Regions from separate parts of the Streptomyces sp. NBC_01537 genome, predicted to be linked through region 1. Evidence: predicted binding sites of a transcription regulator. Region 1 holds the regulator's gene; each other region holds the start of a gene.
What was found. The regulator HrcA, encoded in region 1, represses chaperone genes, less so after heat shock. The targets are predictions, from matches to a motif close to TTNGCACTCNGNNNNNCNGAGTGCNAA.
Positions count from the first base shown of each region.

Region 2: the regulator HrcA is predicted to act here: its motif matches at 3,348-3,374, upstream of groES (co-chaperone GroES).
Region 3: the regulator HrcA is predicted to act here: its motif matches at 4,417-4,443, upstream of groL (chaperonin GroEL).

Region 1 covers NZ_CP109392.1:6,575,994-6,585,677, forward strand. Annotated here, with positions in the region: gene OG607_RS30270 (AMP-dependent synthetase/ligase) at 1-1,488, shown strand, start outside; gene OG607_RS30275 (SpoIIE family protein phosphatase) at 1,907-3,718, shown strand; gene hemW (radical SAM family heme chaperone HemW) at 3,756-4,988, shown strand; gene OG607_RS30285 (DUF3097 domain-containing protein) at 5,005-5,835, opposite strand; gene OG607_RS30290 (MBL fold metallo-hydrolase) at 5,970-6,719, opposite strand; gene hrcA (heat-inducible transcriptional repressor HrcA) at 6,863-7,885, shown strand; gene dnaJ (molecular chaperone DnaJ) at 7,886-9,022, shown strand; gene OG607_RS30305 (nitronate monooxygenase) at 9,099-9,684, shown strand, end outside.
Region 2 covers NZ_CP109392.1:3,878,908-3,888,591, forward strand. Annotated here, with positions in the region: gene OG607_RS17645 (SDR family NAD(P)-dependent oxidoreductase) at 1-236, shown strand, start outside; gene OG607_RS17650 (ester cyclase) at 334-1,038, shown strand; gene groL (chaperonin GroEL) at 1,140-2,765, opposite strand; gene groES (co-chaperone GroES) at 2,891-3,199, opposite strand; gene OG607_RS17665 (DUF6234 family protein) at 3,462-3,755, shown strand; gene OG607_RS17670 (THUMP-like domain-containing protein) at 3,786-4,976, shown strand; gene OG607_RS17675 (SCO1431 family membrane protein) at 4,969-5,106, opposite strand; gene OG607_RS17680 (hypothetical protein) at 5,159-5,416, opposite strand; gene tsaD (tRNA (adenosine(37)-N6)-threonylcarbamoyltransferase complex transferase subunit TsaD) at 5,413-6,450, opposite strand; gene rimI (ribosomal protein S18-alanine N-acetyltransferase) at 6,489-6,953, opposite strand; gene tsaB (tRNA (adenosine(37)-N6)-threonylcarbamoyltransferase complex dimerization subunit type 1 TsaB) at 6,989-7,648, opposite strand; gene OG607_RS17700 (hypothetical protein) at 7,734-8,288, shown strand; gene OG607_RS17705 (hypothetical protein) at 8,331-8,498, opposite strand; gene tsaE (tRNA (adenosine(37)-N6)-threonylcarbamoyltransferase complex ATPase subunit type 1 TsaE) at 8,609-9,112, opposite strand; gene OG607_RS17715 (alpha/beta fold hydrolase) at 9,124-9,684, opposite strand, start outside.
Region 3 covers NZ_CP109392.1:5,577,882-5,587,565, forward strand. Annotated here, with positions in the region: gene OG607_RS25795 (trehalose-6-phosphate synthase) at 1-519, opposite strand, end outside; gene OG607_RS25800 (glucosyl-3-phosphoglycerate synthase) at 708-1,673, opposite strand; SAM riboswitch class I at 1,912-2,045, shown strand; gene thrC (threonine synthase) at 2,063-3,352, shown strand; gene OG607_RS25810 (ubiquitin-like small modifier protein 1) at 3,396-3,671, shown strand; gene OG607_RS25815 (cold-shock protein) at 4,071-4,274, shown strand; gene groL (chaperonin GroEL) at 4,586-6,214, shown strand; gene OG607_RS25825 (NADH:flavin oxidoreductase) at 6,368-7,483, shown strand; gene OG607_RS25830 (copper homeostasis protein CutC) at 7,568-8,266, opposite strand; gene OG607_RS25835 (hypothetical protein) at 8,292-8,957, shown strand; gene OG607_RS25840 (DUF4031 domain-containing protein) at 8,914-9,180, opposite strand; gene OG607_RS25845 (hypothetical protein) at 9,185-9,562, opposite strand; gene murQ (N-acetylmuramic acid 6-phosphate etherase) at 9,561-9,684, shown strand, end outside.

The sequences.
Region 1 (9,684 bases):
CTGGCCAAGGCCCAGGAGCGGCGCGCGGAGCTGCCCGAGCTCGCACATGTGGTGCTGATCAACGCCGACGGCGTCGACACCGCCGCCGACGACGGCTGGGTGCTGTCGCTGGCGGAGCTGGAGCAGCGCGGAGCGGCGTATCTGGAGAAGAACCCGGACGCCGTCACGAAGGCGGTCGGCGCGCAGACCAAGGACCAGCTGGCGACGCTGATCTACACCTCCGGCACCACCGGCCGCCCCAAGGGTGTGCGACTGGCGCAGGACTCCTGGTCGTACATGGGGCGGGCGATCCAGGCGATCGACATCCTGAACGAGGACGACGTCGAGTACCTGTGGCTGCCGCTCGCGCACGTCTTCGGAAAGGTGCTGATCGCGGGCCACCTCACGGTCGGGCACCAGATGGCGGTCGACGGCCGGGTGGACAAGATCATCGAGCACCTGCCGGTGGTACGGCCCACCTACATGGCCTCCGTGCCGCGGATCTTCGAGAAGGTCTACAACGGGGTCGCGGCCAAGGCCCGCGCGGGCGGCGGCGCCAAGTACTCGATCTTCAAGTGGGCGGCCGAGGTCTCCCGCGAGTACGCCAAGGTCACCCAGGACAACCAGCGGCGCACCGGTACCGCCTCCGCGCCCTTCGCGCTCGCGGCCAAGCACACGGTCGCCGACAAGCTCGTCTACGCCAAGATCCGTGAGGCATTCGGCGGGCGGTTGCGCGGCTGCGTCTCCGGCGGCGCCGCGCTCGCCCCCGAGATCGGCTACTTCTTCGCCGGCGCCGGCATCCACATTCTGGAGGGCTACGGCCTCACCGAGTCCAGCGCCGCCAGCTTCCTCAACCCCGACACGGCCTACCGCACCGGCACCGTCGGCAAGCCCTTCCCCGGCACCGAGGTCCGCATCGCGGAGGACGGCGAGGTGCTGCTGCGCGGCCCCGGCGTCATGCAGGGCTACCACGGCCTGCCCGAGAAGACCGCCGAGGCGCTGGAGCCCGACGGCTGGTTCCACACCGGTGACATCGGCGAGCTGTCCCCCGACGGCTATCTGAAGATCACCGACCGGAAGAAGGACCTGATCAAGACCTCGGGCGGCAAGTACGTCGCTCCGGCCGAGATCGAGGGCCAGTTCAAGGCGCTGTGTCCCTTCGTCAGCGCGGTGCTCGTCATCGGCGCCGACCGCAACTTCTGCAGCGCCCTGCTCGCCCTCGACGAGCCGACGATCCTGGGCTGGGCCAAGGAGAACGGCCTGGACGGCAAGTCCTACGCGGACATCGTCGGCTCGGAGCAGGCGCGCGAGCTCATCGACGGCTACGTCAAGCGGGTCAACGCGGGGCTGCAGCGCTGGGAGCAGGTCAAGACCTTCCGGCTGCTGCCGCGCGACCTGGATGTCGAGCACGGCGACATGACGCCCAGCCTCAAGCTGAAGCGGCCCGTTGTGGAGCGGGAGTTCAAGGGGCTGATCGACGACATGTACGCGGGCTCGCGGGAGGCGTAGGCCGTAGGGCCTGTCTTGTGGATCTCCGTGGCGTCGCGTGCCCTGGCACCAGCGCTCGCCGCGTTGCCGTCGGTCAACGACGTCCCCCAGCTGGACGCTGGGAGGTGCCCCCACCGCGTCGCTTCCCTCCTCCGCCTTGCGATCACAGGCGCCGCAGTGACATCAGCCGCTGGCGCGGCGGGCCGCTCCTTCCCCACGGATATCCACAAGACAGGCCCTAGGCGGCCTTGCGGCCGGTGGCCAGACCGTACTCGCGCAGGAGAGGCGGAAGCAGGAGCGGGAACGGCCGATTTAAGGGCCATGTCGGCCTTCTTCGGTGACTCGGCGCTTACGAGCCCGCTCAGTCTGTCACGCTGGGCCTGCCGTCAAGGGTGCAACGCCGGATCTGCTCAGGAGCCGCACAGTGGGGCCAGCTTCCATGCCACGGGAGTTCGTTTCCCGTACCAGCCTGCCCGGGAATCAGCTGGCGGCCTGCGCCGCGCGCAAGTTCGTCCGCGCGGCGCTGGCCGAATGGACCACCCAGGACGTGTGGCCGGCCGACGGGATCAGCGACCGGGTGGTGGACGACGCCGTGCTGCTGGTGAGCGAGCTGGTGACGAACGCGGTGATCCACGCGGGCACGACGGCCGAGGTGCTGTGCCGGCTCGACATGCACGAGGAGCCCGGCAGGCCGCCGTGCGGGCTGGTCATCGAGGTCTCCGACCACCACCCCGCGCGGGTGATCCGCAACCCGGTGGAAATGGAGCGCGAGGGGCGCGAAGGAGGGCGCGGACTGCAGCTTGTCGCCGCGTTCTCGGAGGAGTGGGGGATCACCTACCGCCGCGACCTCAAGACCATCTGGTGCCGGCTCGTCATCGACGCGGGCCTCGATCCGTCCGGGGAGCCGTTCCCGTCCCCGGACCTCGCCGAGAGCGACCGCGTACTCCAGCGCGACCTGCGCGCGGCGGAGATCCTGGCGCCCGCCCCGATGCGCGGTTCCCGGCGCTACGACACCGACTGGATCAGCCGGGGCTCGCTGTCCTTCCTCGCCGAGGCCTCCGACCTGCTCGCCGGACAGCTCGACGAGGACATGGTCGCCTCGCTCGCCGGACAGCTCCTCGTCCCCCGGCTCGCCGACTGGTGCGCGGTCTGGCTCAACCCCGGGGGCCCGGAGAACGCCGAGCCGCGCCTCGCCCGCGTCTGGCACCTGTCCGAAAACCGCATCGACGGCCTGCGCATGGTCCTGGAGAAGGACCCGCCCCCCGCCGCCGTCCGGGCAGGCGCCATGCCCTGGCCCTGGCCCGTTGCCGCCGAGACCTTCGACCCCGGGGGTGCCGCCCTGGCCTGCCCCCTCATCGTCGGCGGCCGCAGCCACGGCACGCTGCTGCTCGGCCGTACGGGCCTCATGCGCATCCCCGACGAGGTCATCGGCCTCATCGAGGACTTCGCCCGCCGGGTCGCCCTCGCCATCGGCACCGCCCGGCAGTACGCCCGCCAGGCCATGATCAGCCACGTCCTGCAGCGCGGCCTGCTGCCAGCCTCCATCGCCGCCATCCCCGGCATGGAGACCGCCATCGTCTACGAGCCGACCGGCGCCGACGTCGTCGGCGGCGACTTCTACGACCTCTTCCCCGCCGGTGACGGCCGCTGGTGCTTCGCCCTCGGCGACGTCCAGGGCAGCGGCCCCGAAGCCGCCGCCGTCACCGGCCTCGCCCGGCCCGTCATGCGCCTGCTCGCCCGCGAGGGCTTCGGCGTCGCGGAGGTCCTGGACCGCCTCAACCGTGCCCTCGCCGACGAGGCCGCATGCGCAAGCGCGGTGAGCGGTGAGCCACCCCGCTTCCTGTCCCTGCTGTACGGCGAGATCGTGCCGTACGCCACCGGGCGCGGCGCCCGCTGCACCCTCGCCAGCGCCGGCCACCCGCTGCCGCTCGTGCTCTCCGCCGCCGGCGGCACGGTACGGCCCGTCGCCGCCCCGCAGATACTGCTCGGGATCACCGACGACGCCGAGTACCTCAGCGAGTCCTTCGACCTCTCGCCCGGCGACACCCTGCTCTGCGTCACCGACGGCATCACCGAGCGCCGCAACGGCAACCGCCAGTTCGACGACGACGACGGCCTCGCCGCCACCCTCGCCTCCTGTGCCGGGCTCGGCGCGGGCGCGGTGGCGGAACGGATCCGGCGGGCGGTGCACGAGTACGACCCGGCTCCGCCGGACGACGACCTGGCGCTGCTGGTGCTGCAGGCACAGTAGGCGTAGCTCGCCTGGCCGATGGCGGACAATGGGGGACATGCCTTCCGTACTGCCTGACGGCGAGCCCCTGCCCGACAACGGCGCGCTGCCCCCCGGCGCGCTCGCCGGCGCGGCGGACCGCCCCCTGGGGTTCTACCTGCACGTCCCCTACTGTGCGACGCGGTGCGGCTACTGCGACTTCAACACCTACACCGCGAGCGAGCTGCGGGGCAGCGGCGGGGCCCTGGCCTCCCGTGACAACTACGCCGACACCCTGATCGAGGAGATCCGGCTCGCCAGGAAGGTGCTCGGGGACGACCCCCGGCCGGTCGAGACCGTCTTCGTCGGCGGCGGCACCCCCACCCTGCTCGCCGCCGGTGACCTCGTGCGCATGCTGGCCGCGATCCGCGACGAATTCGGGCTCGCGGCCGGTGCCGAGATCACCACCGAGGCGAATCCGGAGTCCGTCGACCCGGCCTATCTGTCCGCCCTGCGCAAGGGCGGTTTCAACCGGATCTCCTTCGGCATGCAGAGCGCCAAGCAGCACGTGCTCAAGATCCTGGACCGCAACCACACCCCCGGCCGCCCCGAAGCCTGCGTCGGCGAGGCACGCGCGGCGGGCTTCGAGCACGTCAACCTGGACCTGATCTACGGCACTCCCGGAGAGTCCGACGACGACTGGCGGGCCTCCCTGGACGCCGCGATCGGCGCCGGGCCGGACCACGTCTCGGCGTACGCCCTGATCGTCGAGGAGGGCACGCAGCTCGCCCGGCGCATCCGTCGCGGCGAGATCCCCATGACGGATGACGACGTCCACGCGGACCGCTATCTCATCGCCGACGAGCGCTTCGCCGCCGCCGGCTTCGACTGGTACGAGGTCTCCAACTGGGCCACCTCCGCAGCGGCGCGATGCCGCCACAACGAGCTCTACTGGACCGGCGCCGACTGGTGGGGCGCCGGTCCCGGCGCCCACAGCCACGTCGGCGGCGTCCGCTGGTGGAACGTCAAGCACCCCGGCGCGTACGCCCAGGCCCTGTCGGAAGGCCGTACCCCCGGCGCCGGGCGCGAGCTCCTCTCCGCGGAGGACCGGCGCGTCGAGCGCATCCTCCTGGAGCTGAGGCTCCTGGACGGCTGCCCCCTGGACATCCTCGCCCCCGCCGGTGCGGCCGCCGCCGGCCAGGCGGTAAGGGACGGCCTCCTGGAGGCCGGTCCTTACGCCGACGGACGGGCCGTCCTCACCCTGCGCGGGCGGCTGCTGGCGGACGCAGTGGTCCGGGACCTGGTCGACTGACGGCCCCGTCCGGACGTCAAGCCGACGCCGTGACGAAGTCGATGAGCTCCTCCACCCGCCCCAGGAGCTCCGGCTCCAGGTCCTTGTAGCTGCGCACGGACCCCAGAATCCGCTGCCACGCGGCCCCCGTGTTCTCCGGCCAGCCCAGTGCCCGGCACACGCCCGTCTTCCAGTCCTGCCCGCGCGGGACGGACGGCCACGCCGTGATTCCCACGGAGGACGGCTTCACCGCCTCCCAGACGTCGATGTAGGGATGGCCCACGATCAGCGCGTGCTCGCTGGACACGGCGGCCGCGATCCGCGACTCCTTGCTGCCCGGCACGAGGTGGTCCACCAGCACGCCCAGCCGCGCGTCCGGCCCGGGGGCGAATTCGGCGACGATCGCGGGGAGGTCGTCGATGCCCTCCAGGTACTCCACGACGACGCCCTCGATGCGCAGGTCGTCGCCCCACACGCGCTCGACGAGCTCGGCGTCGTGCCGCCCTTCGACGTAGATGCGCCCGGCGCGGGCGACCCGCGCGCGGGCGCCGGGGACGGCGATCGAGCCGGAGGCCGTACGGGCCGGGGTGCGGGGGCCTGCCGTGGCGGCGGACGGCCGGACGAGGGTGACGACCTGGCCGTCCAGGAGGAAGCCGCGCGGGGCCATGGGGAAGACGCGGTGCTTGCCGAAGCGGTCCTCAAGGGTGACGGTGAGGCCTTCGGCCGACTTCTCGCAGCGGACGACGGCGCCGCAGAAGCCGGTGGCGGCCTCTTCGACGACGAGGTCCGGCTCGGCGGCCACCTCGGGGGCTGCCTGAGATTTCTTCCAGGGCGGGGTGAGATCGGGCCCGTACTGTCGGCTGCGCATGGGTGCCATTCTTGTCCGCGGTGAGGTGCTCTCTGCTGGGGGTCCGGGGGTTATCCCCCGGGGGATGCAGTCAGGGCGGGGTGAGATCGGGCCCGTACTGTCGGCTGCGCATGCGCCAGATCGTATCCAGGACCCTAGGAACGCAAACGGAGCGCGTCCCGCTGCGCGCGCACGAAGCCCGCGTCGACGACGGCGCCGTGGCCCGGTACGTAGACCGCGTCCTCGCCGCCCAGCCGCAGGAGCTCGTCCAGGGTCCCCGGCCAGTCACCGGGGGCGGCGTCGGGCCCGGCCTGGGGGGCGCCGGACTCCTCGACGAGGTCGCCGCAGAAGACCACGACCGGGTTGCCGGGCACGATGACGACCAGGTCGTGAGTGGTGTGGCCGTCGCCGGGGTGGACGAGAAGGACCTGGCGGTCGCCGCCGAGGTCGAGTTCGTAGCGCTGGTCGATGAGGTTGGCGGGGCGGACGAGGGCGTCGGCGGCCTGGGCGGCGGCGCGGGGGTCGGCGCCGTGTTTGACGGCGTCGCCGCGCAGGGCGAGGCGTTCGCGCTCCAGGTAGGTGTCGAGGGTCATCTCGCCGTAGACCTGGACCTCGCCGGAGGGGAAGGCGGCCGCGCCGAAGACGTGGTCGAAGTGGCCGTGGGTGAGGACGATGTCGGTGACCGGACGGCCACCGGTGAGCCCTCCGGGACCGGTGATCCGCTCGCGCAGCTCCGCGCCCTCGGCGAGGGTCGAGCCGGTGTCGATCATGAGGACGCCGTCCTCGCCGACCACGACGCCGACGGTCACGTCCAGGAAGGGGAGCCTGCGCCGGAACACCCCGGGGGCGAGCCGCTCCCACCCATCAGGCACGTCAGGCACCTCAGACACGTCAGCCACGTCCATGCGGCCGACCGTATCGGGCCACCCTTGCCGAGGTCTTGCTACCGCGCCGTACACTGGCTGCGGGGAAGCTGGCACTCATCCGACACGAGTGCCAAAGTGCCAATGGTGCCACGGGACCCGCGTCTGACTGGAGGTGTGCGCTGATGCTCAGTGAACGGCGGCTCGAAGTGCTGCGCGCCATCGTCCAGGACTATGTGGGCACCGAGGAGCCCGTGGGCTCCAAGGCGCTGACCGAGCGGCACAGCCTCGGAGTCTCGCCCGCGACGGTCCGCAACGACATGGCGGTGCTGGAGGAAGAGGGCTATATCCACCAGCCCCACACCAGCGCGGGCCGGGTCCCCACGGACAAGGGCTACCGGCTCTTCGTCGACAAACTGGCGGGCGTGAAACCGCTGTCGACGGCCGAGCGGCGCGCGATCCAGAACTTCCTGGGCAGCGCCGTCGACCTCGACGACGTCGTGGCCCGCACCGTGCGGCTGCTCGCGCAGCTGACCCGGCAGGTCGCGGTGGTGCAGTATCCGTCCCTCACCCGCTCCACGGTCCGCCATGTCGAGCTGCTGGCGCTGGCCCCGGCCCGGATCATGCTCGTACTGATCACGGACACCGGGCGGGTCGAGCAGCGGCTGGTGGACTGCCCGGCGCCGGTCGGCGAGACCGTGCTGGCGGATCTGCGGGCGCGGCTGAACAGCCGGGTGGTGGGGCGCCGGTTCGCGGACGTTCCGCCGCTGGTGACGGATCTGCCGGAGAGCTTCGACCGGGACGACCGGCCGGCCGTCTCGCTGGTCCTGGCGACCTTGCTGGAGACGCTGGTCGAGGAGACCGAAGAGCGCGTCATGCTCGGCGGCACCGCGAATCTGACACGCTTCAATCACGATTTCCCCCTGACCATTCGTCCTGTCCTCGAGGCGCTGGAGGAGCAGATGGTGCTTCTCAAGCTGCTCGGCGAGGCCAAGGATTCAGGCATGGGCATGACGGTGCGAATCGGTCATGAGAACTTCCACGAGGGCCTCAACTCCACATCCGTGGTCGCGGTCGGCTACGGTTCGGGCGACGAGGCGGTCGCAAAACTCGGCGTGGTCGGACCGACCCGCATGGACTACCCCGGAACGATGGGAGCGGTACGCGCAGTGGCACGTTACGTCGGACAGATCCTGGCGGAGTCGTAAGTGGCGACGGACTACTACGCCGTCCTGGGCGTACGGCGAGACGCGGGCCCGGACGAGATCAAGAAGGCGTTCCGACGCCTGGCGCGCGAGCTGCACCCGGATGTGAATCCGGATCCGAAGACCCAGGAGCGGTTCAAGGAGATCAACGCCGCCTACGAGGTGCTCTCGGACCCGCAGAAGAAGCAGGTCTACGACCTCGGCGGCGACCCGCTGTCCGCGGCCGGAGGCGGCGGTGGCGCGGGCGGCTTCGGCGCGGGCTTCGGCAACTTCAGCGACATCATGGACGCGTTCTTCGGGCAGCAGTCGCAGCGCGGCCCGCGCTCGCGCACCCGGCGCGGCCAGGACGCCATGATCCGGCTGGAGATCGAGCTCGACGAGGCGGCCTTCGGCACGACGAAGGACATCCAGGTCGACACGGCCGTCACCTGCGGCACCTGCGCGGGCGAGGGCGCCGCCCCCGGCACCGCCGCGCAGACCTGCGACATGTGCCGCGGCCGTGGCGAGGTCTCCCAGGTCACCCGCTCCTTCCTCGGCCAGGTCATGACCTCCCGGCCCTGCCCCCAGTGCCAGGGCTTCGGCACCGTCGTCCCGACCCCCTGCCCCGAGTGCGCGGGCGACGGCCGGGTCCGGTCCCGCCGCACCCTCACGGTCAAGATCCCGGCCGGCGTCGACAACGGGACCAGGATCCAGCTCGCGGGCGAGGGCGAGGTCGGCCCCGGCGGCGGTCCCGCCGGTGACCTGTACGTCGAGATCCGCGAGCTCCCGCACCCCGTCTTCCAGCGGCGCGGCGACGACCTGCATTGCACGGTCACCCTCCCCATGACAGCGGCGGCCCTCGGCACGAAGTGCCCGCTGGAGACCCTGGACGGGCTGGAGGAGGTCGACATCCGGCCCGGTACCCAGTCCGGCCAGTCGATCCCGCTGCACCAGCGCGGTATCACCCACCTGCGGGGCGGCGGGCGCGGCGACCTCATCGTCCACGTCGAGGTCCTCACGCCGAGCAAGCTCGATCCCGACCAGGAGGAGCTGCTGCGGCGGCTCGCGAAGCTGCGAGGCGAGGAGCGGCCGCTCGGTCAGTTTCAGCCCGGGCAGCAGGGACTCTTCTCGCGGCTGAAGGACGCGTTCAACGGTCGCTGAGCGGTTTTCGCGGCCGGTCGGGGGCCACCCGACCGGCCGGTGCGACCCCCGGACAAGGTCATGAAACGATGGCCTCATGGCTACGCTGACCGACCTCTTCGCGTACCCCGTCGTCCAGGCCCCCATGGCCGGCGGCGGGTCGACACCGCGCCTGGCCGCCGCTGTCAGCGAGGCCGGCGGCCTCGGCTTCCTCGCCGCCGGGTACAAGACGCCCGAGGCGATGTACGAGGAGATCAAGCAGGTCCGCAGCCTCACCGCGAACCCCTTCGGCATGAACCTCTTCATGCCCCAGCCCATCACCGCCGATCCCGCCGCCGTCGAGGTCTACGCCGAGCAGCTGGCCGGCGAGGCCACCTGGTACGACACCCCGCTCGGCGATCCGGACTCCGGCAACGACGACGCGTACGAGGCCAAGATCTCGGTCCTGCTCGACAACCCCGTCCCGGTGGTCAGCTTCACCTTCGGCTGCCCGGACCGGGACACGCTGGACGCCCTCGCGCGCGTCGGCACCTTCACGGTCGTCACCGTCACCTCCACCGCCGAAGCGCTCGCCGCGCAGCGCGCGGGTGCCGACGCCGTCTGCGTCCAGGGCATAGAGGCCGGCGGCCACCAGGGCACCCACCGCGACGACGCCGAGCTGGACTGCGCGGGCGTCGGCCTGC
Region 2 (9,684 bases), 2.7 Mb from region 1:
AGTTCCATGAGCGGGCCGGGATGGACGCGAGGGCGATCCCGGAGTGGGCGTGGCTGGACGCCGACAAGGTGGTGGCGGCGGCGATCCGGGATCTGGCCCGGGGGAAGTCACTGAGCGTGCCGGACGCGCGGTACAAGGCGGTGGTGACGGCGACGCGGATGGCGCCGAGCGGGGTGTTCGGGCGGTTCTCGACGAAGGCTGGGCGGAAGTACGGACCCCGGTATCCCCGGGACTAGGGCGCCTGCGCGGGACCAGCCCGGGCCGAATGGACATTCCGGCCTAAACTGGTCCTCGGGGATCGTTGGGGATCGGGCATGGACCCTTGGAGGCGCCATGACATTCGTCCAGATCATCGACTGCAAGACCACCAGGTACGACGACATGAACCGGCTCATGGACTCGTGGGTCGAGGCGACGCAGGGCAGGCGGACGGCGACCCACGCGGTGATCGCGAAGGACCGGTCGGCGGACGACCACTACGTGGAGATCGTGGAGTTTCCCTCGTACGAGGACGCGATGCGCAACTCCAAGCTCCCGGAGACCGACAAGATCTTCCAGGAAATGGTGGCGCTCTGTGACGAGATGCCGACCTTCACGGACCTGGACGTGGTCCGTGACGCGCAGCTCAACAAGGACGCCGCGCGCCGCCTGTTCGAGCAGATCATCGGCACGGACAACGCGGCGGCGTTCAACGAACTGGTCGCGCGCGACTACCGCGACCACGATGTCGCCAACGAGCAGGACACCCGGGGCGCCGACGCGTTCCGGGAGGAGGCACTCGGCTACCGCCGGGGCTTCCCGGACTTCAGGTTCACCATCGAGGACCAGGTGGCCGAGGGCGACCGAGTGGTGACCCGCTGGACCTGGCGCGGGACGAACACCGGAGAGATGCGGGGTATGCCGCCGACCGGGAAGCCGGTCGAGATGGTCGGCACCACGACCTTCCGGTTCGAGGACGGCAGGATCAAGGAAGGCTGGTGGCACTGGGACTTCCTGGGCATGCTGCGCCAGCTCGGCGTGGTCGAACTGCCGTCGTAGTGCTCGTACGGGAAAGCCCGAAGGCCTCTGTTCCCGGGCGGGGAACAGAGGCCTTCGTCGTACGCGCCAGGCGCCACGCGCTACGCGTCACGCGCCACGCGTCAGTGCGAGTGCCCGTGGCCGCCGTGACCGGCGTCGGCGGGCTCCTCTTCCTTCTTCTCGACGACGAGGGTCTCCGTCGTCAGCAGGAGGGACGCGATGGAGGCCGCGTTCTCCAGGGCGGAGCGGGTGACCTTGACCGGGTCGATGACGCCGGCCTTCACCAGGTCGCCGTACTCGCCGGTGGCGGCGTTGAAGCCGTGACCGGCCTCCAGCTCCGCGACCTTGGAGGTGATGACGTAGCCCTCAAGGCCCGCGTTCTCGGCGATCCAGCGCAGCGGCTCGACGGCGGCGCGGCGGACGACCGCGACACCGGTGGCCTCGTCGCCGGTCTTGCCGAGGTCGCCCTCCAGCACCTTGACGGCGTGGACGAGAGCGGAGCCACCACCGGAGACGATGCCCTCCTCGACCGCGGCGCGGGTCGCGGAGATGGCGTCCTCCAGACGGTGCTTCTTCTCCTTGAGCTCGACCTCGGTGGCCGCGCCGACGCGGATGACGCACACGCCGCCGGCCAGCTTGGCGAGGCGCTCCTGGAGCTTCTCGCGGTCCCAGTCGGAGTCGGTGTTGCCGATCTCGGCCTTGATCTGGTTGACCCGGCCCTCGATCTCGGCCTTCTCACCGGCACCGTCGACGATGACCGTGTCGTCCTTCGTGACGGTCACGCGGCGGGCGGTGCCGAGCAGGTCCAGACCGGCCTGGTCGAGCTTGAGGCCGACCTCCTCGGCGATGACGGTCGCACCGGTGAGGGTGGCGATGTCGCCGAGCATGGCCTTGCGGCGGTCACCGAAGCCGGGGGCCTTGACCGCGACCGCGTTGAAGGTGCCGCGGATCTTGTTGACGACGAGGGTGGAGAGGGCCTCGCCCTCGACGTCCTCGGCGATGATCAGCAGCGGCTTGGAGGCACCGGCCTGGATGATCTTCTCCAGGAGGGGCAGCAGCTCCTGGATCGAGCTGATCTTGCCCTGGGTGACCAGGATGTACGGGTCGTCCAGGATGGCCTCGAGGCGCTCCTGGTCGGTGACGAAGTACGGGGACAGGTAGCCCTTGTCGAAGGCCATGCCCTCGGTGAAGTCCAGCTCCAGACCGAAGGTGTTGGACTCCTCGACGGTGATGACACCGTCCTTGCCGACCTTGTCGATCGCCTCGGCGATCAGCTCGCCGACCTGCTTGTCCTGGGCGGACAGGGCGGCGACGGCGGCGACGTCCTCCTTGCCCTCGATCGGGCGGGCGGTGCGCAGCAGCTCGTCCGAGACGGCCTTGACCGCCGCGTCGATGCCCTTCTTCAGGGAGGCGGGGGAAGCGCCGGCGGCCACGTTGCGCAGACCCTCGCGGACGAGCGCCTGGGCGAGGACGGTGGCGGTGGTGGTGCCGTCACCGGCGACGTCGTTGGTCTTGGTGGCCACCTCCTTCACCAGCTGCGCGCCGAGGTTCTCGTACGGGTCGTCGAGCTCCACCTCGCGGGCGATGGTCACGCCGTCGTTGGTGATGGTCGGGGCGCCGAACTTCTTGTCGATGACGACGTTGCGGCCCTTGGGGCCGATCGTCACCTTCACGGTGTCGGCGAGCTTGTTCACGCCACGCTCAAGGGCGCGACGGGCGTCCTCGTCGAACTTCAGGGTCTTGGCCATACCGGCGGAATACCTCGTCGTCTTTTTGGGTCTTCGACAAAGACCACGCCCCGGGCCCCCGGTCGGATGACGCGGATGCCCGGGGCGTGGTCACTGCTGTTCCGGAACTTCTGGGAATTCCCGGATTACTTCTCGACGATCGCGAGGACGTCGCGGGCCGAGAGGACGAGGTACTCCTCGCCGTTGTACTTGACCTCGGTGCCGCCGTACTTGCTGTACAGCACGACATCGCCGACGGACACGTCGAGCGGCAGGCGCTGACCGTCCTCGAAACGGCCCGGGCCCACAGCCAGGACGACGCCCTCCTGGGGCTTCTCCTTGGCGGTGTCCGGGATGACCAGGCCGGAGGCCGTGGTCTGCTCGGCGTCGAGCGGCTGGACCACAATGCGGTCCTCAAGCGGCTTGATGGCAACCTTGGTGCTGGCGGTCGTCACGATCCGACCTCCCCCTTCAAAGGGCTCACGGGAGTGTCTGTATGGGGTGGCGACCTGGTAGGCCCGTCGTCGCGGGTGCCGGACCTGCCCGTCGCTGTGTTGCTGGCACTCGGCAGTGCTGAGTGCCAGATCCGAGACTAGGACGGTCTTAGCACTCGGTCAAGCGGAGTGCCAATGTCGCGCCGTGGCGCGAGCCCGCTCCGCAGGTCTCGGTTCGGACAACGCCGGGTCGGAGCCCATGGTTCCGGGGCAGCCTGCCCTCATGCCAACTGCCCCGTCCTACCGCCTCGGCGACCCCCTCCTCGCCTTCGTCCTGTTCGCCGCCGAGGCCGGCGCGCTCTGCCTGGGCTCGCTCCTCTACGGGCTCACCCAGTTGGCCCGGGGCGCCGACCGCGCCCCGGACACCGGCTGGACCCTCACCCTCGCCTTCGGCGCCGCCGCGCTCGTCGTGGCGGTCGTCGCGTACGCCTGCGGGCGCCGGCGGCGGCCGGTCACGGCGGGCGTGCAGTGGCTGGTCGCGGGGCTCTGCGGACTGGCGGCGGTCGCCGTCGCGTAACCGGTGGAGCCGGGTTGCGACAATGGACGCGTGGATCCTGACGCCTTCTCCGCCCTGCTGACCTCCGACGGGCAGGCCCTCCTCGCCTCCCTGCGGGACTACGACCCGGGCCAGGAGCTGGCCGTGGCCACCCGGCTGCGCCGTGAGCACCCGGCGGGGCTGGTGTCGGCCGCCCTGGCGCAGGCGCGGCTGCGGCAGCGGGCGGCGGCGAAGTTCGGCGAGGACGCGTACCGGATGTACTTCACGCCGAACGGGGTCGAGCAGGCGACGCGCACGTCCGTCGCGGCGTACCGGGCGGGCCGGTTCACGGCGCTCGGCGTGCGCAGGCTGGCCGATCTGTGCTGCGGCATCGGCGGGGACGCGATCGCGCTGGCCCGGGCGGGGGTGGAGGTGCTGGCGGTGGACCGGGATCCGCTGACCTGCGCGGTGGCGAAGGCCAATGCGGAGGCGCTCGGACTGAGCGCGCTGATCGAGGTGCGGTGCGCGGATGTGGCGGAGGTCGACACGGGGGCGTACGACGCGGTCTTCGTGGACCCGGCGCGGCGGGGCGGGCGGGGCCGGATCTTCGACCCGGAGGCGTACTCGCCGCCGCTGTCGTGGGCGGTGGGGGCCGCCCGCAAGGCGCCGTTCGCCGCGCTGAAGATCGCGCCCGGGGTGCCGCACGAGGCGGTTCCGGCGGAGGCCGAGGCGGAGTGGATCTCGGACGGCGGTGATGTGAAGGAGGCCGTGCTCTGGTTCGGCACGGAGCCGGGGACGCGGCGGGCCACACTGCTGCCGGGCGGGACCTCGGTGGTGGGGCGGGGCCTGCCGGACCCTGCCGTGCGGCCGGTGGGGCGGTGGCTGTACGAGCCGGACGGGGCCGTGATCCGGGCCCATCTGGTGGCGGAGGCCGCCGAGGCGGTGGGCGGCGGGCTGATCGACGAGACGATCGCCTATGTGACGGCTGACGAGCTGCGGCCGGTGCCGTACGCGAGCGCGTACGAGATCACCGATGTGCTGCCGTTCGGCCTCAAGGCGTTGAAGGCGCTCATGCGCAAGCGGGAGATCGGTGTGGCCGTGATCAAGAAGCGGGGCTCCGCGATCGAGCCGGACGACCTGCGCAGGAAGCTCAAGCTGTCGGGGCCGAACTCGTGCGTGATCATCCTGACCCGGGTGGCGGGAGCGCCCTCGATGCTCATCGGGCAGCCCGCCGCGGAGATCCACCAGACAGGCCCTAAATGAGCCCCAGGCCGGTCACGAGCATCGCGACGACCACGACCAGGGCCCAGCCGAGCGCATGCTCGAGCAGCTTCATGCCGTCGTCGCCCGAAGGGCCACCCGTACGCGCTCGGGACGCTGCCATTTCCGTCATGCGGCGAGCGTAAACGCCCATTTGGCGGATTAAGACCGAAAAGTGACCGACCTCATTCCGCTCCGAGCGACTCGAAGCGCCAGCGGTGCGGCGCCCGCCCGGCCAGTTCCCCGGGCGGCTCGGGGAGTTCCGGCAGCTCGGCGTCGTAGGGCGCGTCCCACCAGGTGATGACCAGCACACGGTCCCCGGGGGCGGTGAAGGCCTCCCTGCGCAGGGGCGTCCCCTGGAGCGCCTGCGCATGCGTCCATGCGAGGAGCTCGGCGCCCCGCCCGTCGGCGGCGCGGGCCTCCCACATGAGGGCGACGGTCATACGGAGATCTCGGTGACCTGGAGCGATGAATCGGCCCCCAGATCGAAGGTGGAGGCGGGACGGCCGCGGGCGACCATCTCGGCGCCCAGGGCGGCCACCATGGCGCCGTTGTCGGTGCACAGGCCGGGGCGCGGCACGCGCAGGACGATGCCGGCCTTGTCGCAGCGTTCCTGGGCCAGCACGCGCAGGCGGGAATTGGCCGCGACGCCGCCGCCGATCATCAGGTGGTCGACGCCGTTGTCCTTGCACGCGCGCACCGCCTTGCGCGTGAGGACGTCCACGACCGCCTCCTGGAAGGAGGCGGCCACATCGGCGACCGGAACGTCCACGCCTTCGCGGCGCTTGCCCTCGACCCAGCGGGCGACGGCGGTCTTGAGCCCGGAGAACGAGAAGTCGTAGACGGGGTCATGACCGCCGGTCAGCCCGCGCGGGAAGCGGATCGCGGCCCGGTCGCCCTCGCGCGCGTAGCGGTCGATGACCGGCCCGCCGGGGAAGCCGAGGCCGAGGACGCGGGCGACCTTGTCGAACGCCTCGCCGGCGGCGTCGTCGATGGTGGAGCCGAGGGGGCGGACGTCGGAGGTGATGTCGGGGGCGAGCAGCAGCGAGGAGTGGCCGCCGGAGACCAGCAGGGCCATCGTCGGCTCGGGCAGCGGGCCGTGTTCGAGCTGGTCGACGCAGATGTGCGAGGCGAGGTGGTTGACCCCGTAGAGCGGCTTGCCGAGCGCATAGGCGTACGCCTTGGCGGCGGAGACGCCGACCAGCAGCGCGCCCGCGAGCCCGGGGCCGGCGGTCACCGCGATGCCGTCGAGGTCGGCGGCGGTGACGCCGGCCTCCTTAAGGGCGCGCTGGATGGTGGGGACCATCGCCTCCAGGTGCGCGCGGCTGGCGACCTCGGGGACGACGCCGCCGAAGCGGGCGTGCTCGTCCACGCTGGAGGCGATGGCGTCGGCGAGCAGGGTGTGGCCGCGGACGATGCCGACGCCGGTCTCGTCGCAGGAGGTCTCGATGCCGAGGACGAGTGGCTCGTCAGCCATGGATGTCACCAGTTCCTTGCGGGTCAGGCAGATCGGGGTCAGGCGGATCGGAGGTCGGTCAGATCGGAGAGGCGCATGACGAGGGCGTCGACATTGCCCGGCTGGTAGTAGCCCTTGCGGAAGCCGATCGGCTCGAAGCCGAAGCGCTCGTAGAGGCGTTGGGCGCGGATGTTGTCGACGCGCACTTCGAGCAGCACCTCATGGCACTCGAAGGCGGTGGCCTGGTGCAGCAGTTCGGCCAGCAGCCGTGCGCCGAGGCCGGTGCCCCACTGGTCGCGGGCGGTCGCGATGGTCTGTACGTCGCCGGTCCCGGCGACGGCCGCGAGCCCGGCGTAGCCGACGATCCGCCTGTCCGGCTCGTGCTCCGCGACGACGTAGTGCCGGGTCGCGGCCGGGTGCCGGGCCTCGGCCAGCTCGGACCAGAACATCCCGCGCGACCAGGCGTCGTCCGGGAAGAGCTCGTGCTCCAGCTCCATCACCGGGTCGATGTCCCACCAGCGCATCTCGCGCAGTGCCACCGTCACTTCGGTCACTTCGGTCACTTCGGCAGGACCGCCTTGTAGCCGGCGGGCACCTGGGCGTCCGGGCGGCGCAGGTACAGCGGCAGCGGCGGCAGGAAGCCCTCGCCCTCCTCCAGCTTCACAGCCGCGAGGGCGGCCAGCGCGGCCGCCGACTGGTGGACGGGGAAGCCGGGGCGCAGCTCCGTGAACACCTCGGGGTACAGCTCGGCCCCTGCGCCCACCGACGGCAGGCCCGCGACCAGTTCGGCGATGTCGGCGGGCCGGTCCACGGCGGGGTCGGTGGCCCGGGCGCGGGGGCTGTCGTAGCGGGCCCAGTAGACCTCTTTGCGGCGGGCGTCGGTCGCGACGACGAACGGCTCGTCCAGCCCGGCGGCGTACGCGATGCCGTCCAGCGTGCAGATGCCGTGCACCGGGACGCCCAGCGCGTCGCCGAGGGCGGCGGCGGTGACGAGCCCGACCCGCAGCCCGGTGTAGGGGCCGGGGCCGACGCCGACGACGATGCCGGTGACGGCGTCGAGTTTGACGTCGGCCTCGCGCAGCACCCGGTCGACGGCGGGCATCAGCAGTTCGCCGTGCCGCCGGGCGTCGACCTCGGTGGACTCGGCGAGGACGTCGCGTCCGTCGTGGAGCGCGGCGGTGACGGCGGGGGTGGCGGTGTCGAAGGCGAGGAGCAGCACGGTGACAAGCGTACGGCGCGCGGCGACCGCTGTTGGCGGCTGCTAACGTCGGGACCGTTACCGTGATTGACGAGGAGCGCACACCGTGGCAAGGATCGGTTCGGGGATCATCGTGGCCGGCCTCACCGCGGCAGCCCTCGCTGCGATCTCGGTCCTCGCCGTCCAGGCCTCCGGCACCGCGCCCGACACCTCCGGCCCCTCGGTGGCCTCCGCCCCCTCCGGCTCGGCCTCCGCCGCCCCCTCCCGGACCGCGGCCGCCAACCCGCTTCCGGCCGGCTCCGGCAACGGCCTGCGCGTCGTCTACTCGCTCGGCGCCGACCGCGTCTGGCTCGTCGGCGACACCGGCAAGGCGACCCGTACCTTCACCGTCGCCCCCGGCACGGTCGACCCCGCGAAGGCCACCTACACCGTCACCTCGCGCACCTCGCTCGGCACGGGGGGCGACGGGGTCGCCATCGAGCACGTCGTCCGCTTCGCGACCTCCGGCGGCGTCATCATCGGCTTCAGCGCCGCGCAGGACGGCTCGCAGCCGTCGGTCGACCCGTCGAAGCGGACGGGCGGCATCCGCGAGCGTCGCGCGGACGGTGCGGCTCTGTGGGAGCTCGCGGTGATCGGCACGAAGGTCGTCGTCGTCGCGTAGGGAAGTTCCCGGGCTGAAATGCCCGCCGAACGAGTGACGCCGCTACGCCGCGTCGTCGTCATCCTCGGCGGCAGCCGCCGGCTCCTGCTTCGGCTCCGGCGGCGTACAGATGACGCTCGCCGCCGGGCCCGCCGCCAGCAGGTCCCGTACCGAATAGCCACTCGGCGCCGCGTGGGCGCCGACCGCGTCCGTGGTGCCTTGGGCCGACATGGATGCCTCCTGGGGCAGCGTGGTTAGGCAGCCCTAACCTGTCCTTGGCCTCCAGAAGAACACGGGAAGGGTGCCGTACGCAACATCTTCCCGACACCGTGTCGGAATGTCTACGCGGCCAGCCCGGACAGGTCGCGGCCCGCCCAGCGGGGGCCGACGCCGGTGACGGTCACCTCGCGGATGTCGTGGTCGTCGACGCCGAGCTCGGCCTCGCCGACGGCGCGGTGGATGACGACCTGGAGCCGGGCCTCGGAGAGCTCCTCGACCTTGCCCTCGCCCCATTCGACGACGACGACGGACTCGGGGAGGGAGACGTCCAGATCGAGGTCCTCCATCTCGTCGAGGCCGCCACCGAGCCGGTAGGCGTCGACGTGGACGAGGGCGGGCCCGCCGCGCAGGGAGGGGTGGACCCGGGCGATGACGAAGGTCGGGGAGGTCACCGCGCCCCGGACGCCGAGGCCTTCCCCGAGGCCGCGGGTGAGGGTGGTCTTGCCGGCGCCGAGCTCGCCGCTGAGGAGGACGAGGTCGCCGGGGGCGAGCAGAGCGGCGAGCCGGCGGCCCAGCTCCTTCATGTGCTCGGGGGTCTTGACGGTGATGCGTGCTTCCATGGCCATGTGCCCGAATGCTACGCGGGCCGGGCACCGTCCAGAGCCCTGCCGGCCAGCTCGCGCAGGGCCTGCGGGAGGGGCGCGCGGGCGGCGTCGGCGGCCTCGGCCAGCAGGGCGGCGAGGTGGCCGTTGACGAGGTCGGGGTGCTCCAGCATGACCAGGTGCCCGGCGTCGGGCACGATGACCAGCTCGGTGTCGGGCAGCCGTTCCGCGATGGCACGGCTGTGCTCACTGGGGGTCAGCAGATCCTTGTCACCGGCCAGCACCAGCCCCGGCAGGCCGTCGAGCACATCGAGCGCCTCGGCCTTCTCGTGCTCGGTGAAGGCCGGGTAGAACTCGGCGACGACATCGATCGGCGTCGCCTCGATCATCCGCTCCGCGAACCGCCCCACCGCCGGGTCCACGTCGTCGGAGCCGAACGAATACCGCTTGATGATCCCCGCGAACAGATCCGCGGTCGCCCGCCGCCCCCGCTCCACCAGGTCCGCCTGCGCGCCCAGCAGTCGCAGCACCCCCGGCGCCAGCGCCCGGAACGCCCGCGCGCCCACCACCGGCAGCCCGAAGGTCACCGCGGCGAG
Region 3 (9,684 bases), 1.0 Mb from region 1:
GCGGCGGGCGCGCAGCAGCTTGGGCACGAGGGCCAGGTGGTAGTCCTGCACGAGCACGGCGGCGCCGTCGGCGGCCTCCTCGGCGAGGGCGTCGGCGAAGGCGGCGTTGTAGGCCTCGTACGCGGCCCACTCGCTGCGGAAGTCCGCGTCGAAGACGGGCTCCAGCGGGGTCTGGAAGAGCATGTGGTGCACGAACCACAGGACGGAGTTCGCGATGCCGTTGTAGGCGGCGGCGAAGGTGTCCGGGTCGATGTCCAGCATGCGCACGTGCTGGCCGCCGCTGTCCGCCGGGTCGAGGCGCCCGCGCTCCGCGCGGCGTACGGCTTCGCGGTCGCCGTCGCCCAGTGCGGCGCAGACCCAGACGGCGTCCGCGTCGGGGCCGATCGCGCTTAGGCCGGAGACGAGGCCACCGCCGCCGCGTTTGGCGGTGAGCGAGGCGTCCTCCTTGTGGAGGGCGTACGACACGGGGCCTCGGTTGGACGCGACCAGTACCCGGGCGGCATGCGTTGCGGCGACCATGCGGCCAGCCTAGCGGCGATCATCCATCGGGGTCGGGGGCAGGCCGTGCGTGGGCGGCCTTGCGTCCGTGGCCGGGTTGTGCCCACCCTCCCCCACAGCTTCGCGTGGGGGGACCCCCACCTCGCTGCGCTCGCCGTGCGGAACGCCTGCCCACAACCCGGCAAGGGCTGGGGGCAGGCGGGCGCCCACTACGCCGCCTTGCGCTTGGCGTATTCCGGGACGGTGAGCATCGGCGGACGCTCCTCCGTCGCGACGTCGTGGACGCGGGGGGTGAAGCCGTCCTCGTCGCGGTCGAACTGGGTGAGGACGGGCCGCACGAGGTGCCCACGGGCGAGCCGGAGCTGAGCCGTGCGGTAAATCGTGGCGGCCATCCGGCCCAGGGCCTGGCTGTCCTGGTGGCGGTGGTGGCGGACGCCGACGTCGACCTGGGCGAGGGCGTCGAGCCCGACGGTGTTGAGGGAGTCGATGAGCATGCCGATCTCGACGCCGTAGCCGACGGGGAAGGGGAGCTGCTCAAGGAGTGAGCGCCGGGCGGCGTACTCGCCGCCGAGGGGCTGGACGAAGCCGGCGAGCTGGGGCCAGTGCATGTTGAGCAGGGGCCTGGCGACCAGCTCGGTGACCCGGCCGCCGCCGGCCGGAACCACCGTGCCGCCGGTTTCCAGGGGGCGGTCGTACATGGCCTTGACCAGCTGGACGCCGGGGTCGGTCAGGAGCGGCCCGATGATGCCGGAGACGAAGCGGGAGTCGAAGTCGCGCAGGTCGGAGTCGACGAAGGCGACTATCTCGCCGCTGGTGGCCAGCAGGGAGCGCCACAGGACCTCGCCCTTGCCGGGCAGGGCCGGCAGCCGGGGGAGTATCGAGTCGCGGTGGACGACGGTCGCGCCGGCGGCCTCGGCGATGGCGGCGGTGCGGTCCGTGGAGCCGGAATCCATCACCACCAGCTCGTCGACGAGCGGTACGGCATCACTCATGAGCTCGCGGCGAATCGTTTCCACGATGGCCCCGACGGTGGCTTGCTCGTTGAGCGCGGGCAGGACGACGCTCACCGTCCCGCTCGGGCCGGCCGAGCGTTTGGCGGCGAGAAGTGCGGAAATCGGCCGGCGGTCTGCTGACCACGACCTGCGCTGCAACCAGCGGGCTACCTCGTCGAGCACGTGCGGCTCCGTTCTGTCGGAGATGTCCCCCCTCCGGCAGGGCGGCCTGTCACATCTGTCTCGATGGACGGACTACCTATGACCAGGTTCGGGGTCGTCGGTTACAGTCTTGAACACGAGACATGACCATCGTATGTCCGCGATGATCAGCGTTTGTTACGTTTGAGCACGGCGGACGACACGGCACATGTCACGACGCACGACCACAAATGCGGGGACGCTACACCACCCGCCATACCGCTCATCCAGAGGGGCAGAGGGAACGGCCCGTTGAAGCCCCGGCAACCCTCCCGCCGACCGCGCACGCGAGGTCCAGGTGGGGACGGTGCCAATTCCGTCTCGCGGCGAAATGCGCCGCGGGGAAGATGAGGAGAAAGGGCCTCGCCTCCATGGCTGCGCAGACCATCGAAACCGCTGTCACCACCCCCTCCGCCTTCGGGCCCGCCGCCGCGCTGTCCTGTCGCGAGTGCGGCACGCGCTTCCCGCTGACGCCGGTCTTCGCCTGCGAGGAGTGTTTCGGGCCGCTCGAAGTGGCGTACGACCTCCCGACCGGCGACCCGGAGTCCCTGCGCAAGCAGATCGAGGCCGGGCCGAACAACATCTGGCGTTACGCGCCCCTGCTGCCCGTCCCGGCGGACGTGGCGGACAAGCCGAACCTCAACCCCGGCTTCACCAAGCTGGTCAAGGCCGACAACCTGGCCCGCGAGCTGGGCATCACCGGCGGCCTGCACATCAAGGACGACTCCGGCAACCCGACCCACTCCTTCAAGGACCGGGTCGTCGCCATCGCCCTGGAGGCCGCCCGCACCTTCGGCCTCACCACCTTGTCCTGCTCCTCCACCGGCAACCTGGCGGGCGCGGTCGGCGCCGCCGCCGCTCGCGCCGGATTCCGCTCGTGCGTCTTCATCCCGCACGACCTGGAGGCGGGCAAGGTCGTCATGGCCGCGGTCTACGGCGGCGAGCTGGTCGGCATCGAGGGCAACTACGACGACGTCAACCGCTTCTGCAGCGAGCTGATCGGCGACCCGATCGGCGAGGGCTGGGGCTTCGTCAACGTCAATCTGCGCCCCTACTACGGCGAGGGCTCCAAGACGCTCGCGTACGAGATCTGCGAGCAGCTCGGCTGGCGGCTCCCGGACAACATCGTGATCCCGATCGCCTCCGGCTCCCAGCTCACGAAGATCGACAAGGGCCTGCAGGAGCTGATCAAGCTAGGGCTGGTCGCCGACAAGCCCTACAAGATCTACGGCGCCCAGGCCGAGGGCTGCTCGCCGGTCTCCACCGCCTTCAAGGCCGGGCACGATGTCGTACGCCCGCAGAAGCCGAAGACCATCGCCAAGTCGCTTGCGATCGGCAACCCGGCCGACGGCCCGTACGTGCTCGACATCGCCCGCCGCACGGGCGGCGCGGTCGAGGACGTCACCGACGAGCAGTGCGTGGACGCGATCAAGCTGCTGGCCCGGACCGAGGGCATCTTCGCCGAGACGGCGGGCGGGGTGACGGTCGGCGTCCTGAAGAAGCTGATCGAGAACGGCCAGCTGGACCCGGCCGCCGAGACGGTCGTCCTGAACACCGGCGACGGCCTGAAGACGCTCGACGCCGTCGCCGAGACGACCGGCCCGACAGCGACGATCAAGCCCAGCGTGGACGCGTTCCGCGCGGCGGGTCTGGCCCACTGATTCCCACTGACCGCCTGCACCGACTGAAGGTGAACCCCGAATCATGAGCGCTTCCGTACGCATCCCGACCATCCTTCGTACGTACACCGACGGAAAGGCCGAGGTGCCGGCCGACGGCGCGACCCTGGCCGAGGTCATCGAGTCGCTGGAGAAGAACCACCCGGGCATCTCCGCCCGCGTGCTGGACGACACGGGCAAGCTGCGCCGCTTCGTGAACGTGTACGTGAACGACGACGACGTCCGCTTCTCCGAGGGCCTGCTGACGGCGGTCGCGGACGGCGCGAGCGTCTCGATCATCCCGGCGGTCGCCGGAGGCTGACGAAGCCCGCGCAGGTGCCCCGTCCTCCGTGGGGAGGACGGGGCACCTGTGTGCTGAGCGGTAGTTGAATGGCGGTACAGTTGCCCTGGAATCCCGCGCAACTCAATTCCGCGCCGTTCGATGGACAGCGATTTATCGCCAAATTAGCGCGACGATTGTCGCGTTGGCTACTTATGTCCAGTCCGACTTGACCCGGATTCCCCTTAATTCATCCCCTTTTTCCGTTCGAACATGCCCAGAATTCTCGTCCGATTGACCTGTTGCAGAGGGCAGTCAGGCAGATACATTCGGCGGCGGTCGACGCGTTCCGGCGCACGCCCCCTGGGCTGTAGGGGGTGAGGTCTGACCCGGGTCCGCGAGGTGCGGTCCTGCGAAGGGCCAGTAATAGGGGAGTTAGGGATGGCTCAGGGCACCGTCAAATGGTTCAACGCGGAGAAGGGGTACGGCTTCATCGCGGTCGACGGTGGTGCGGACGTCTTCGTGCACTACAGCGCGATTCAGATGGACGGTTATCGCACCCTCGAAGAAGGCCAGCGGGTCGAGTTCGAGATCTCGCAGGGTCAGAAAGGGCCGCAGGCGGACATGGTCCGTCTCGCCGTCTGACCGGGGCGGCATCGGCCAACCAGACACGCTCACACGCAGGAGGGCCCGCATCCACCAGGATGCGGGCCCTTCCGCGTCCGGCCCTGCCTCGCCCCGGCCCGAACCGCTTGCACTCTCGGGGGTCGAGTGCTAATCATTAGCGTTAGCACTCTGATGTTGAGAGTGCTGATTGAAGCATCGAAGGAACGACACGGATCGGGTCAGGTGAGGCCCGCTCGACCGCCGGTAAGAGACCGGTGGGAGACAGGCCGTCCGTCGCGGGCGCCAGCGCGGTCCGGAGCAATCCACCCCGTCCGGGAGGACCACTTCACATGGCCAAGATCATCGCGTTCGACGAGGAGGCACGGCGCGGTCTCGAGCGCGGGATGAACCAGCTCGCCGACGCCGTCAAGGTCACCCTCGGCCCCAAGGGCCGCAACGTCGTCCTCGAGAAGAAGTGGGGCGCCCCCACGATCACCAACGATGGTGTTTCCATCGCCAAGGAGATCGAGCTCGAGGACCCGTACGAGAAGATCGGCGCCGAGCTGGTCAAGGAAGTCGCCAAGAAGACGGACGACGTCGCCGGTGACGGTACGACCACCGCGACCGTTCTCGCCCAGGCACTGGTCCGCGAGGGCCTGCGCAACGTGGCGGCCGGCGCCAACCCGATGGCCCTCAAGCGTGGCATCGAGAAGGCCGTCGAGGCCGTCTCCGCCGCCCTGCTCGACCAGGCCAAGGACGTGGAGACCAAGGAGCAGATCGCTTCGACCGCCTCCATCTCCGCCGCCGACCCGCAGATCGGCGAGCTCATCGCCGAGGCGATGGACAAGGTCGGCAAGGAAGGCGTCATCACCGTCGAGGAGTCGCAGACCTTCGGGCTGGAGCTTGAGCTCACCGAGGGCATGCGCTTCGACAAGGGCTACATCTCGGCGTACTTCGCCACCGACCTGGAGCGTATGGAGACGTCCTTCGACGACCCGTACATCCTGATCGTCAACTCCAAGATCTCCTCGGTGAAGGACCTGCTCCCGCTGCTGGAGAAGGTCATGCAGTCCGGCAAGCCGCTGCTGATCATCGCCGAGGACGTCGAGGGCGAGGCCCTGTCGACCCTGGTCGTCAACAAGATCCGTGGCACCTTCAAGTCCGTGGCCGTCAAGGCCCCGGGCTTCGGCGACCGCCGCAAGGCCATGCTCGGTGACATCGCCATCCTCACCGGTGGCACCGTCATCTCCGAGGAGGTCGGCCTCAAGCTGGAGAACGCGGGCATCGACCTGCTCGGCCACGCCCGCAAGGTCGTCATCACCAAGGACGAGACCACGATCGTGGACGGCGCCGGCGACAGCGAGCAGGTCGCGGGCCGGGTCAACCAGATCCGTGCCGAGATCGAGAACAGCGACTCGGACTACGACCGCGAGAAGCTCCAGGAGCGCCTCGCGAAGCTGGCCGGCGGCGTGGCCGTCATCAAGGCCGGCGCCGCGACCGAGGTCGAGCTCAAGGAGCGCAAGCACCGCATCGAGGACGCGGTGCGCAACGCCAAGGCCGCCGTCGAGGAGGGCATCGTCGCCGGTGGTGGCGTCGCTCTCATCCAGGCGTCCTCGGTGTTCGAGAAGCTGGAGCTCGAGGGTGACGAGGCGACCGGCGCCAACGCCGTGCGCATCGCCCTTGAGGCCCCGCTGAAGCAGATCGCGGTCAACGCCGGCCTTGAGGGCGGCGTCGTTGTGGAGAAGGTCCGCAACCTGACCCCGGGTCACGGCCTCAACGCCGCGACCGGCGAGTACGTCGACCTCATTGCCGCGGGCATCATCGACCCGGCCAAGGTCACGCGCTCCGCGCTGCAGAACGCGGCCTCCATCGCCGCGCTCTTCCTCACCACCGAGGCCGTCATCGCCGACAAGCCCGAGAAGGCCGGTGCCGGTGCGGGCGCCGGTGGCGGCATGCCGGGCGGCGACATGGACTTCTGATCCGTTCGCGGATCGGAGGTACCAGCAGTACCTGACCGAGGGCGGCACCCCCATCGCGGGGGTGCCGCCCTCGGGTGTGTGCGCGGGAATGTACTTACGTGGGCGGACGGTTGAGCTGGGAAGCGCCTGCCCCTAACCAAGGAGACTCCCGCCGTGACAACCCGTGCCGCCGAGGTCCTGTCCCGACCCTTCACCCTGGGCCGGACCACCGTCCCCAACCGGATCGTGATGGCGCCGATGACCCGGCAGTTCTCGCCCGGCGGAGTGCCCGGCGAGGACGTCGCCTCGTACTACGCCCGCCGCGCGGCCGCCGGGGTCGGCCTGATCATCACCGAGGGGACGTACGTCGACCACCCCTCGGCCGGCCAGAGCGACAGCGTCCCCCGCTTCCACGGCGAGGAGTCCCTCGCCGGATGGGCCCGGGTCGCGGACGCCGTCCACGCCGCCGGCGGCACGATCATGCCCCAGCTCTGGCACGTCGGCATGGCCCGCAAGGCCGGTGACCCGCCCATCGTGACCGCACCCCCGGTCGGCCCCTCCGGCATCGCCCTCGACGGCACGGAGGGCGCGGGCCACGCCATGACCCAGGCCGACCTCGACGACGTCATCCAGGCCTTCGCCGACGCCGCTGCCGCCGCCGAGCGCGCCGGCTTCGACGGCGTCGAGCTGCACGGCGCCCACGGCTACCTCATCGACGAGTTCCTCTGGGCCGGCACGAACCGCCGTACGGACGGCTACGGCGGCGACCTCGGCTCCCGTACGCGCTTCGCCACCGAGATCGTCGCCGCCGTGCGTGCGGCCGTCTCCCCGGACTTCCCCGTCCTCTTCCGCTTCTCCCAGTGGAAGTCCGAGAACTACGACGCGCGCATCGCCGAGACCCCCGACGACCTCGCCGCCATCCTCACACCGCTCGCCGACGCCGGCGTCGACGCCTTCCACGCCTCCCAGCGCCGCTTCTGGCTCCCCGAGTTCGACGGCTCCGGCTCCGAGCTGAACCTCGCGGGCTGGACCAAGAAGCTCACCGGCAAGCCGACCATCACGGTCGGGTCCGTCGGGCTCGACAACGACTTCCTGCGCGGCTTCGCGGGCGAGTCGGCGGCTGTCGCCACGATTGACGACCTGCTGGACCGGCTTGAGCGCGACGAGTTCGACCTTGTCGCGGTCGGGCGCGCGCTGCTCGGTGACCCGGAGTGGGCCGCGAAGGTTCTGGGCGGGCGGGTGGGCGAGCTCAGCGCGTTCGCGCCGGAGCAGCTGCGAGTCCTCGCGTAGGACTCCCAGCCTCTCCGGCGTTCGAGGAGTGGGGTACCCCCTGCACGAAGTGCTTGGGGGAGGGTCCGGGGCGGAGCCCCGGCCCTACGCCACCCCCACCGGCGCGTCGAGCAGGTCCCGCCACGCCCGCACCGCCGCCGCGTCGACCGGCCCCGCCCAGCCCGCGGGCCGCACCGCGCCGCCGACGTGGAAGGCGTCGACGCCGCCCGCGAGCAGCGCGGGAAGGTGGTCGGCCCGCAGGCCGCCGCCGACCAGGAGGCGGGGTTCGCCGGGCGGGAGCGCGGCTTCGTCGAGAAGGACGGGCAGGCCGGCGTCGACGCCGGCCGCCGATCCCGCGGTGAGGTACGTGTCGAGGCCGGGGGAGCCGCGGAGGGCTGCCCGCAGGGCTGCCCGGTCGGGGGTGTGGTCGATGGCGCGGTGGAAGGTCCAGCGGGAGCCGGGGCCGGTGGCGTCGAGCAGGGCGTGGACGGCCTTGAGGTCGGGCCCGTCGGAGGACGGGTCGAGGAAGCCGAGGACGAATTCGTCCGCGCCTTCGCTCCGCAGGGCCGCCGCCCGGGCGCAGAGCCCGTCCAGGTCGTCCGCCTCGTAGCCGTCGCGGGCCCGCAGCATCACCCGGATGGGGATGCGGACAGCCGCCCGTACTGCCGCGAAGGTCTCCCGGGAGGGGGTGAGCCCGCCGGCGGACATGCCGCTGACCAGCTCAAGGCGGTCGGCGCCGCCGGATTCCGCCGCGACGGCATCGACGACGCCGAGCGCGATCACCTCGAAAATTGGTCTAGACATGTTGCCAGCCTGCCACAATGGCCGCATGGCTGCCACCCTCCTGACCCGTTGGTCCGAGCTGCTGCGCCGCGCCCAGACCCAGGACGCGGATCCGGCCCCCTACGCCGCCGATCTGCTCGCCCGCTGGGCCGAGCCGCAGCGCCGGTACCACACCACCGATCACCTGGTCGCGGTCCTGGACCGCATCGACGAGCTGGCCGCCCACGCCGACGACCCGGACGCCGTCCGTCTCGCCGCCTGGTTCCACGACGCCGTCTACCGCCCCGACCGCTCCGAGAACGAGGAGCGCAGCGCGGCGCTGGCCGAGCGAGCCCTCCCCGAGGCCGGTGTCCCCGCCGCCACCACGGCCGAGGTCGTCCGCCTCGTCCGGCTGACCGTCACCCACGACCCGGCCGACGGCGACCGCAACGGCGAGGTGCTGTGCGACGCCGACCTCGCGGTGCTCGCCGGTTCCCCGGCCGCGTACGCCGCCTACGCGGCCGCCGTCCGCGAGGAGTACGGCTTCGTGCCGGACGAGCTGTTCCGCACCGGCCGGGCCGATGTGCTGCGGCAACTGCTCGCCCTGCCCAGGCTGTTCCGTACCCCGGCGGGCCACGAGCGCTGGGAACGGGCGGCCCGCCACAACCTCGACACCGAGCTGGCCCTGCTCAGCGGCGCCGGTGCTTGGGGCGGCGAAGCCCCGCCTCGGTGAGCCTGCGCAGCAGCTCCTTGCTGCCGACCTCGATGGCGCCCTGGGCGACGGCGGCGGCATAGTGCTCGGCCGGGAGGTCGTAGTGGTCGCGCTCGAAGGCGCGGGGCGGAGCGCCGATGCGGGCGGCGAAGGCGTGCAGCTCGTCGAACGAGCTGTCGCTGACCAGGTGCGACCACATGCGGCCGTGGCCGGGCCAGGTCGGCGGGTCTATGTAGACGGCCATGGCCTTACAGGGTCGCCTTCAGGGAGCCGACCGGCGCGAGCGCGGCCCCGGACGCCTCGCAGACCCAGTGCGGGTCCGGGCCGAGCTCGGGTTCCACGGCAAGCGCATGCGGGTTTTCGTCGCACCGGGGGCACAGCGGCCAGCGGCCGTACCGCTCCAGTAGGGCGTCCTGCACGTCCTGCGCAACGAGCCCCGCGACGAAGCCCACGCCCTCGGGCCACTGCTCGACCCACCAGCGGCGCTGCGCGACGGCGTCCTCGACCAGGGAGACCACCTCGGCGTCGGCGACATCGGCCGCCGCGAGGTCGGCGAGGATGAGTGCGCGCGCGGCGTGCAGGGCCGTTTCGAGGTTCGCGAGGTTGCCGAGGTCGTCCGGATCCATGTCGCCATTGTTGCGCAACGCCGTCAGGGCTAGCTTTCGCTACGTGACCGACTTCGCCGCCCTGACCACCGAGGCCCACCGCCCCGAGCTCGCCGACGTCGACCAGCGGCCCACGCTCGACA